2 regions of the Mesorhizobium erdmanii genome follow, and region 2 is predicted to be linked to the other one. Evidence: predicted binding sites of a transcription regulator. Region 2 holds the regulator's gene; the other holds the start of a gene.
The links. Region 2 encodes LexA, which represses DNA repair genes until DNA is damaged. Its sites were predicted from a motif close to TGTTCNNNNTGTGTTCNG; they were not measured.
Positions count from the first base shown of each region.

Region 1: EB233_RS03135 (DNA recombination protein RmuC) is a predicted target of LexA. The motif match lies at 1,992-2,009, and genes of this name have one in related genera.

Region 1 is NZ_CP033361.1:678,096-683,264, forward strand. It holds gene EB233_RS03130 (class I SAM-dependent methyltransferase) at 1-678, shown strand, start outside; gene EB233_RS03135 (DNA recombination protein RmuC) at 694-1,959, opposite strand; gene def (peptide deformylase) at 2,063-2,593, shown strand; gene fmt (methionyl-tRNA formyltransferase) at 2,597-3,568, shown strand; gene EB233_RS03150 (GNAT family N-acetyltransferase) at 3,565-4,071, shown strand; gene truA (tRNA pseudouridine(38-40) synthase TruA) at 4,096-4,842, shown strand; gene EB233_RS03160 (transporter) at 4,858-5,169, opposite strand, start outside.
Region 2 is NZ_CP033361.1:3,943,192-3,948,360, forward strand. It holds gene gltX (glutamate--tRNA ligase) at 1-11, opposite strand, end outside; gene EB233_RS19085 (ComEC/Rec2 family competence protein) at 114-2,567, shown strand; gene lexA (transcriptional repressor LexA) at 2,561-3,313, opposite strand; gene EB233_RS19095 (hypothetical protein) at 3,343-3,540, shown strand; gene EB233_RS19100 (hypothetical protein) at 3,666-3,809, opposite strand; gene EB233_RS19105 (GntR family transcriptional regulator) at 3,841-4,614, opposite strand; gene EB233_RS19110 (ABC transporter substrate-binding protein) at 4,768-5,169, shown strand, end outside.

The DNA of each region.
Region 1 (5,169 bases), 3.3 Mb from region 2:
GAAGTCGCCGCGGGTACCGGCGTGGTCACCCGCGCCCTGGCGCCAAGGCTGTCTCCCGGCGCCAGTTATGTCGTGACCGACCTCAACCAGCCGATGCTCGATTACGCCGCTTCGCGACAGGCTCCCGACGGCCGCATCCAGTGGCGCCAGGCCGATGCCATGGCGCTGCCGTTTGAAGACGCGGCTTTCGATCTGGTCTGCTGCCAGTTCGGCGCGATGTTCTTTCCCAGCCGCCCATCCGCCTACCGCGAAGCAAAGCGGGTGCTGAAGCCCGGCGGCCGTTTTCTGTTCAACGTATGGGACCGTATCGAGGAGAATGTCTTTGCAGACGATGTCACCAATGCGCTGGCGAGGATTTTTCCGGACGATCCGCCACGCTTCCTGGCCCGCACGCCGCACGGCTACCACGATACCGCATTGATCCGCAGCGACCTCGAGGAGGCAGGGTTCGCCAGCGTAGCGATCGACACGAGGGCCGAACAGAGCCACGCGTCGTCCCCACGCATCCCCGCCGTTGCCTATTGCCAGGGAACGGTTCTTCGCACCGAAATCGAGGCCCGCGATCCCGGTAAACTCGACGCCGCGACGGACTATGCAGCATCGGCGATTGCGCAAAGACATGGCAGCGGCGCGGTTGCCGCCGAAATTCAGGCACACGTCATCGTGGCGACGGTCTAGTCTGGAATCATCCATTCAGTCGTCGCCCTCGACGACCCGCAACCTGAGCTGGCCGGTCTTGGAATCGGCGACGCGCGGGCTGGGGTTCGCGGCCGGTGCCCGTGACGGCGTCTCGGCGCCGGCATCGCCGTCGGCCTGCGTGCCGAACTCCAGCGCCTCGATCTTCTGACCGCGCTTGGTTACCTTCGATGTCGAGACCAGTATGTCCTCGATGTCCTTGGCCGATTGGCCGAAATGGCCCTGCAGCTTGCGCACGCGCTCGTCGACACGCGCCACATCCTCCATCAGCCGGATCACTTCGCCCTGGATCAGATGCGCCTGCTCGCGCATGCGGGCGTCCTTCAGGATCGCCTGGATGACCTGGATCGACAGCATCAGCAACGACGGCGAGACGATCACGACGCGGGCACGGTGCGCCTTGTGGACGATCGCCTCGAAATTCTCGTGGATTTCGGCGAACACCGATTCCGACGGCACGAACATGAAGGCGGTATCCTGCGTCTCGCCCTGGATCAGGTATTTTTCCGAGATATCGCGGACATGGATCTCGATGTCGCGGCGGAAGGCCTGGGCGGCGCCCTTTTGCAGTTCCGGACCATCGGCGGCGCGGATGGCATTCCAGGCTTCCAGGGGAAATTTCGCATCGATGGCAAGCGACGGCGCGCCGTTCGGCATCTTCACCAGGCAGTCCGGCCGGCTGCCGTTGGACAGCGTCGCCTGGAATTCATAGGCGCCATGCGGCAGGCCATCGGCGACGATCGCCTCCATGCGCGACTGGCCGAAGGCGCCGCGCGTCTGCTTGTTGGAGAGGATCGCCTGCAGCTGCACGACCTGGCCGGCGAGCGACTGGATGTTGCCTTGCGCGGTGTCGATGACGGCGAGCCGCTCCTGCAGTTTGGCCAGGCTCTCATGCGTGGATTTGGTCTGCTCGGTCATGGTCTGGCCGATGCGGCCGGTCATGGCATCGAGCCGCTGGCCTATCGACTGCGTCAGCTCCGCCTGGCGAGCCCCAAACACTTCGGCGATGGCGCCCATGCGGCCCTGCATCTCGGCCTGGCTTTGCAATATGCCGGCCATCCGCACTTCCGCGTCGCGAGCATGGTCGGCGGCTTCGGCCGCGGCGACGGCGCGCGCCTTGGCCGACCGCCACAGCGCGACGACCAGCGCCACGAACAGGCCGAAAAACAACAAGGCGCTGAAGGCGAGAGCGTGGCCGAGCGTGATTGTCGAGGCGCCAAGCCGCGCGACGGGCTCGGAAAGGATGGTGCTCAGATCATTCATGTGGACAGCATAGCCGATTCGTGGGGCTCGCACAGATCAAAACGTGAACGAGGCTCAGGTCCAACGGTTGACGCTTTTCGCTGGACGTCTTACGTGGGACGCCATGCCGATCAAGCCGCTCATCATCCTTCCCGATCCCATCCTGCGCCAGCTTTCCAAGCCGGTGGAGCGCGTCGACGCGCCCTTGCGCAAACTGGCTGACGACATGCTGGAGACCATGTATGACGCGCCCGGCATCGGCCTGGCGGCGATTCAGATCGGCGAGCCGCTGCGCATGCTGGTGATCGACCTCGCCAAGGAAGACGAGACGCCAGCGCCGCATGTCTTCATCAACCCGGAGATCCTGGAAAGCGCCGAGGCGCGCTCCGTCTACGAGGAAGGCTGCTTGTCCATCCCCGACTATTACGCAGAGGTCGAACGCCCCGCTTCCGTGCGGGTGAAGTATCTCGACCGCGACGGCAAGCTGCAGGAGATGGAGGCCGAAGGGCTGATGGCGACCTGCCTGCAGCACGAGATCGACCATCTCAACGGCGTGCTGTTCATCGACCACATCTCGAAGCTGAAGCGCGACATGGTGGTGAAGAAATTCAAGAAGCTCGCCAAGGACAAGGCGCCGGGCAAGCTGGTGGGATAGGGGATGCCCCTTCGCGTCATCTTCATGGGCACGCCGGAGTTTTCGGTGCCGACGCTGCGCGCCATCGCCGAAGCGGGACATGAGATAGCGGCAGTCTATACGCAACCGCCGCGCGCGGCGGGCCGCCGCGGACTGGAGCTGACGCCGTCGCCGGTGCAGCGCGAGGCCGAACGGCTGGCCATCGAGGTGCGCACGCCGACGTCGCTCAAGAGCGAAGCCGAGCAGGCTGCTTTCGGCGCCCTGCAGGCCGATATCGCCGTGGTCGTCGCCTATGGTTTGCTGCTGCCGAGGGCGATTCTGGATGCACCCCGCCTGGGCTGCATCAACGGCCATGCGTCGCTTTTGCCACGCTGGCGCGGTGCCGCACCCATCCAGCGCGCCATCATGGCTGGCGACCTGGAAAGCGGCATGATGGTGATGCGCATGGAAGAGGGCTTGGATACCGGACCGGTCGGATTGCTTGAAAAATGCGCAATCGCACCCGATATGACTGCCGGCGATCTGCATGATCGGTTGATGAGCCTCGGCGCCACCCTGATGGTGGAAGCGCTGGCGCGGCTGGAAGAGAACACCCTGACATTTACCGCGCAAGCGGCGGAAGGGGTGACTTACGCCAGAAAAATCGATAAATCCGAGACGCATGTGGATTGGACGCGGCCTGCCGCCGAGGTCCATAACCACCTTCGTGGCCTGTCGCCGTTTCCCGGCGCCTGGTCCGAAATTGACATTGGCGGCCGCGTGGAACGGCTGAAACTGCTTCGCTCGACGCTGTCCGAAGGCCAATCGCATTCCGAAGATTTGGCGCTTTTGGACAATTTGGGCGAGTCGGGAGGAATTCTCGATGACCGGCTGACGGTCGCCTGCGGGGCAGGCGCGATCAGGCTGGTCGAAGTTCAACGTGCGGGCGGAAAGCCCGCCGCCGCGTCGGAATTCCTGCGCGGAGCCAAGATCGTAAAAGGAATGAAGTTCTCATGAGCATGATGTCGATACGCGCGGCAACGCCACGGGATCGCGAGGCCATTCGCCTCGTCGAGGAACACGCTTTCGGCCAGCAGGCGGAGGCCGGGCTGGTCGACGCTCTGGTGACGGGCGGTGACGCCGTCGTCGAACTGGTGGCGGAAGAAGACGGCCAGGTGGTCGGCCACATCCTGTTTTCGCGGTTGTTCGTTCAGACCGGCGGAAAAAGTGCCGCGGCCGTGGCGCTGGCGCCGCTGGCGGTGGAGCCTTCGTTCCATGGCAGCGGCATTGGCGGCGCGCTGATCCGCGAGGCGCATATCCGCCTCAGGGACGCGGGCGAGACGTTGTCCGTGGTGCTGGGCGATCCGGCCTATTACGGCCGTTTCGGTTATAGCCACGCGCGGGCCGAAAAATTCGAGAGCGAGTACCAAGGCGAAGCGCTGCAGGCGCTGACCTGGGGCGACGCTCCAGAGGCAGGCAAGCTGGTCTATGCTTCCGCCTTCACCGCTCTCGCCGCTTAAGGCAAGAGCGTGTAGCCGCCCGGCATGCCGCGTTTTCGCCTCGACATCGAATATGACGGCAGCCTGTTTGCCGGCTGGCAGCACCAGGCCGATCAGCCTTCGGTGCAGCAGGCGATCGAGCAGGCGATCGAAAACTTCAGTGGTGAGGCGGTGCGGCTGCGCGCCGCCGGCCGCACCGATGCCGGCGTGCATGCGACCGCCCAGGTGGCGCATGCCGACCTGGCCAAGGCATGGGCTGGCGACAAGGTGCGCGATGCCATCAACGCCCATCTGCAGGCGGCGGGCGCGCATATCGCCATCCTGAAGGCGACAATCGTCCCGGACGATTTCGACGCGCGCTTCTCGGCCACGGGCCGCCACTATCTCTACCGCATCCTCAACCGCCGTGCGCCCGCGGCGCTGGAGAAGGGCAAGGTGTGGTGGGTACCGAAGCGGCTCGACGCCGGCGCCATGCACGAGGCGGCGAAAGTGCTGCTCGGCCGGCACGACTTCACCACCTTCCGCTCGACCCAGTGCCAGGCCAACAGTCCGGTCCGGACGTTGGAGCGGCTCGATGTGAGCCGGGAGGGCGACATGATCGAGGTGAGAGCTTCGGCACGGTCCTTCCTGCATAACCAGGTCCGCTCGATGGTCGGCTCGCTCAAGCGCGTTGGCGACGGCGGCTGGACCGCCGATAACCTCAAGGCGGCACTGGAGGCGCAAGACCGCGCCGCTTGCGGCCAGGTGGCGCCGCCCGATGGGCTTTTCCTCATCGGCGTCGATTATGTCTGAAGAGAGTCCGCAGGTCTACCCGGGGGAGAGCCCTGAAAGGCTCTGAGCCCCGATATCGTCTGGAACGGTGATGCCAAGCAGCATCTGCAGCCCGAACAGCACCAGCAGCGAAGCTATGAACATGCCGACGAAAACGGCGGTTCCGACCGCCGCGCCCTTGCCGATCGTCGCGTTGGTCATGCGCCAGGTCAGCACCATCGACAGGGCAAAAAGCAGCAGCGACACAAGGCTCGAAATCTGGTTTGCCGAGGACAGGAAAAGCCTGATCAGCGCCGAGGGCAGCATCAGCCAGGCGGTGATGGCGGAGGCCCAGTTGCTGGCGACGAC
Region 2 (5,169 bases):
TTGTCGGACATGGAACTCTCGCAAACCATCTGAAGCGGGGTGCGGCTGCGCGGACTTTCGCGCGCCCGGCGTTCATGTAGCATAGGGCGTCAGGGGTGCAAGGGGCAGACCCGATGGCTGGACGAGGCCGAGGCTTGGATCAGGGCGAGGACGCCAGCGTTGGCGTCAGCGAGCGGTCGCTGTTTGCGATGCCTTTGGCAACCCCCCTGCCATCGCCTCTCGTGCCCGCGCCCGGCAGCCGGCCGTCGCAGGCGGATAACCCGGCGCCGCTTCAGTCCCCTGCCTCGGGCAGGATCGTGCGTGTGCGGCGGCAACTTGGCCAGGTTTCCTTGCCTCGCCTGCGCCATGGCGTGGCCAAGGCGGCCGAGCTCGAGCTTGACCGTGGCATCGCCTTCCTGCTGGTGCCGGTCTGTCTGGCCACTGGAGTGATCGGCTATTATTCGCTTGACGCGGAGCCTGATTTTGCAAGGCCTGTCGCGGTCGTCGTGCTGATGGCGGTCTGTGCCTTGGTCTCGCGTTCCTGGCCGAAAACCCATCTGGGCTTCATGGCGGCATTGCTATGCGCGCTTGGCCTGCTTGCCGCCAAGGTCGAGACACGGCGGGCGGGTACCCAGATGCTGGGTTCCGAAATCTCGACGCAAGTGACCGGCCGCGTCGTCTCGCTCGACCGGATGGAGACCGGCCGCATCCGACTGACCATAGACGTGACGTCGACCGACCGGCCGAAACTGCGCTATGCGCCGGAAAGGGTCCGGCTTTCGGCGCGCGATATCCCGGTGGAAATGACCGCTGGTTCCTTGGTCACAGGCTACGCCAAACTATTGCCGCCGACCGGTCCGGTGCGGCCGGACAGCTACGATTTCTCCTTCGACAGCTATTTCGCCGGCATAGGCGGCAGCGGCTTCTTTCTCGGCAATCCAAAGCTGGTCGCGGCCGCCGATGGCGAGATGCCCCTCACGGCACGCCTTTTCTCTGGAATAGAAAATGCGCGCGAAGCCATTGCCGATCATATCCGAGCCACCGTCGGCGGTGCCGAAGGCGAGATCGCGGCGGCGCTGATCGTCGGCGTGCGCGCCGGCATTCCCGATGAAATCAACGAAGCGATGCGGCGTACCGGCATCTATCACATCATCTCCATTTCGGGACTGCATATGGCGCTCGTCGCCGGCACCATCATGGGCCTGCTGCGCGGCGCCTTTGCGCTGTTCCCGGTCTTCTCCGCGCGTCGGCCGGTGAAGAAATACGCGGCCGCCGCGGCCCTCTTATCGATCGCCGCCTATCTGGTGATTTCCGGCGTCGTCGTTGCCGCCGAACGGAGTTTCATCATGCTGGCCGTGATGCTGACGGCCGTCCTCTTCGATCGCGCCGCGCTGACAATGCGCAATCTGGCGATCTCGGCGATTGCCGTCATCGTGGTGTCGCCGCACGAAGTGGTCGGCCCGAGCTTCCAGATGTCGTTCGCCGCAACGGCAGCCCTGGTCGGGGCCTATGCCGGCTGGGCTGATCACCATGCGGGAAAGACCAGACCGCCCCCGCCAAAGCGATCCTTGCCTGGATTTCTGACACGAAAGTTCCTGCTGGCGACAGGCGGATTGGCGATGACCTCGATCATTGCCGGCTGCGCCACGGCGCTGTTTGCCATCTGGCATTTCCAGCGTGTGTCGCCGCTCAGCCTGTTCGCCAACCTGGCTGTCATGCCAATTGTGTCAGTGGTGATGTTCCTGGCCGTTGCCAGTGCGTTGCTGATGCCGTTCGGATTGGATGCGCCATCCCTTTACCTGATGGGCAAGGGCCTGACGGCGATGATCGCGATATCGGCTTGGATATCGGAACGCTCGCCGGTCGATGCGGTCGGGCTGATCTCGCAGCAATCCGTACTGCTGGTGACAGTCGCCCTCGTTATCGCAACGATGGCGACAACCTGGCTGCGGCTTGCCGCAGTTCCATTCGCGCTTGCCGGCCTGCTGACGGTGTCGGATACGCGTACGCCCGATGTGTTGATCTCCGAAGATGCGCGGCTGGTCGCGTTGCCGATTGGCGGGGGCGAACTCGCGGTCAACCGGGCTCGTCCGAACGAGTTCACCGTCGACAACTGGAAACGCGCGCTGGCAGCCGAAACCATCGTCGTGCCGGAGATGTTCAACGAGGCAGACGGGCGATTCGACATTGCCGATGCCGTCAATCTGCCCCCAGGAGCGCCATTCTATTGCACGGACGGCGTCTGTCTCGCCCGGCATCCGTCCGGCGCGATCATCGCGCATGTCGAGGACCGCAAGGATACGTGGAAGGCTTGCGGTTTCGCCGATTTGATCGTCGTCAATGACGCGACCGGCTACGACGCCTGCCACAATCCGCTGGTTCTCGTCGTCACCAAACGGCAACTCGCCCGCAAGGGTAGCGCCGCCGTCTTCTTCGACCGCCAATCGGCGACCAGTCCGCCAATCGTCAGCTTCGCGGTGGACGGGCCGTATCGGCCTTGGCACGAGCAGCGAAAATATTCACGCGAGGCGAGGGGGCTGCCGCCCTATCAAAAACCCGGAAAGCCGGCCGCCGTCCCTGCTCAGTAGCGCCGGATCAGCCCGACGAGCTTGCCCTGCACCTTGACCCTGTCCGGCCCGAAGATGCGCGTCTCGTAGGCGGGGTTGGCGGCTTCAAGGGCAATCGAGGCGCCCTTGCGGCGGAACCGCTTCAGGGTCGCTTCCTCCTCGTCGACCAGCGCCACGACGATCTCGCCCGGGCTAGCCGTGTCGGCGTTGCGGATAATGACCGTATCACCATCGAAGATCCCGGCCTCGATCATCGAGTCGCCCTTGACCTCCAGCGCGTAATGCACGCCGCCCATGATCATGTCCGGCGGCACCGAGATCGAATGTGTCTGATGCTGGATCGCATCGATCGGCACACCGGCGGCGATACGGCCCATCACCGGGATCGACACGGCGGGAACCGCGTCGTCGTCATTGCCGGCCGCAGGCAAGCGCGACGGCGCCGGCTTGATCTGGCGGCCGAGGCCGCCTTGACCAACACCGCCTTGACCAAGACTGCCCTGGATGACGCTCGGCGAGAACTTCTTTGCCGCGTTGAGGCCCGGCGCGATCGAATCCGGCAACCGCAGCACTTCCAGCGCGCGTGCCCGGTTGGGCAGCCGGCGGATGAAACCACGTTCCTCCAGTGCCGTGATCAGGCGATGGATGCCCGATTTGGAGGCGAGATCGAGCGCTTCCTTCATCTCGTCGAAGGAGGGCGGGATGCCGCTTTCCTTGAGCCGTTCATGAATGAACATCAGCAGTTCGTGTTGCTTGCGCGTCAGCATGGCGCCCCCCAAGGCATTGGACAAAGGGTATGAACCAGAATCGAAAAACAAACCCAGAACAAACCCTATCTGTTCCAGTTGTGTTCCGCAACTGTTTAAAGTTTAGTGAATTTGTTAAGGCGTCGGAAATTATCTGCCCCGGCGGAGGGCGGCTATCGGCTGATCCTGCCGCCGGCACCTTCATTGAAATTGTTATGGTTAATGGCCTGTGGCCTAGCGCATGGTGACGCTTGGCATCAGCTTCTCAAAGGCGCCTGCGAGGTGGATTTGTATGGTTTGTCGATCCATTCCCGGCGGAACGAAACGAAATCAAAACGCCAACGATCACCGTTTGTCGGGCGCGGCTGGCGGTTCAGGCCTCCGGCGCCGTTCCGGCCAGGACCTGCGCATAGGCGCGGGCATCGATGTTGCCACAGGAGATAACGCAGACGACGTTGCCGGTTGCCTTCTCGCTGCGCGGAACAGCGGCTAACAGGCAACCGGCACCTTCTGCCACGATCCTTGCCTTCGACGCGGACGCGCTGAAATCATCCGGAAACGGCTTTCAGGCTGCCGGCGCGCGCCGTGTAGGTGTTGGCGCCGTTGTCTTCGCTGTGGACATAGACGTGCAGCGTGTAGCCGATATGCGCCGTCATCAGCGCCTTTGCCCGCTCGACATCGCGATCGAGCGCCGCCTCCATGATGGCGGTGTGATGCTCGATGGCGATCGCCTCGCGAAGTGCGTCCATTGCCTCGCCGTAGCCGTCCTTGAGGCCGGCCGCCGCTCGCAATGTCGGCGCCAGGCCGAGAAAACGATGATGCCGCCGCAGCTGGTCGGCGATCGTCGAGCGGAATCGCAACAGCCAGTTGGACGTCGCCGCACTTAGCAGCGCCGCATGGAATGCCTCGTGGCTCTCGTCCCACTTGTCGACTGCCGCATCGGAAGGGTCGTCGACCGCGGTCTTGCAGCGCGAGAGCCGGTAGTGAGCGGTGACAACCGCGTCCTCCCATTCGCTGCCGCCGTTCGCGATCGATTCGATGAACAGCGGCATTTCGACAACCATCCTCGCGCGCGCCAAATCCTCGAGCTCGGCTCGCGACACGGGAGCGACGGCAAAGCCGCGATTGCTGATGGCGGTGACGAGGCGCTCGGCTTCAAGCCGGGACAATGCTTCGCGCAACGGCGTCCAGCCGACGCCGTATATGCTGCGCAACGCACTCAGCTTGAGCGGCGCCCCCGGCATGAGGCGGGTGGCCAGGATATCGCGACGCAGCAGCTGATAGGCGGCTTCCGTCTTCGTGGAATTGTTCTGATCCTGCATCACGATCCGTCCATCATCGGGCTTGCGAAAATTATATATCATGGGGACGTATGGCAAGAATTATATATAATGTTTGACACGCGGCGAGCGACTGACCATGATCGCGGCAGTAGCCGCCCGATGAGCGGCGCTGATCAAATCTGGGAGGAAATGATGTTGAAGTCGAAATCCGCTTGGCTGTCGGGACTGGCGCTGGCAAGCGCATTGATGGTCGGAATCGGCAGCGCCGCGGCCGATCAGATCCGTGTCGGCATCGCCAATTTCGGCGAGCATCCGCAATTGAACGCCGCCATAGCCGGCTTCAAGAAGGCATTGACGGACAATGGTTTCGTCGAGGGCAAGGACGTCGTCTACACGGAAAGCCACACCAATTTCGACGCATCGCTGGTGCCGCAGATGATCGCCAAGCTGCAGGCGGAGCAGCCCAAGCTGATCTACACCATTACCACGCCAGTCTCGCAGATCGCCAAGAAGGCGCTTGCCGGCTCCGGCATTCCGATCGTCTTTGCCGCTGTCACCGATCCGGTGGCGGCGAAGCTGGTACCATCGTGGGAC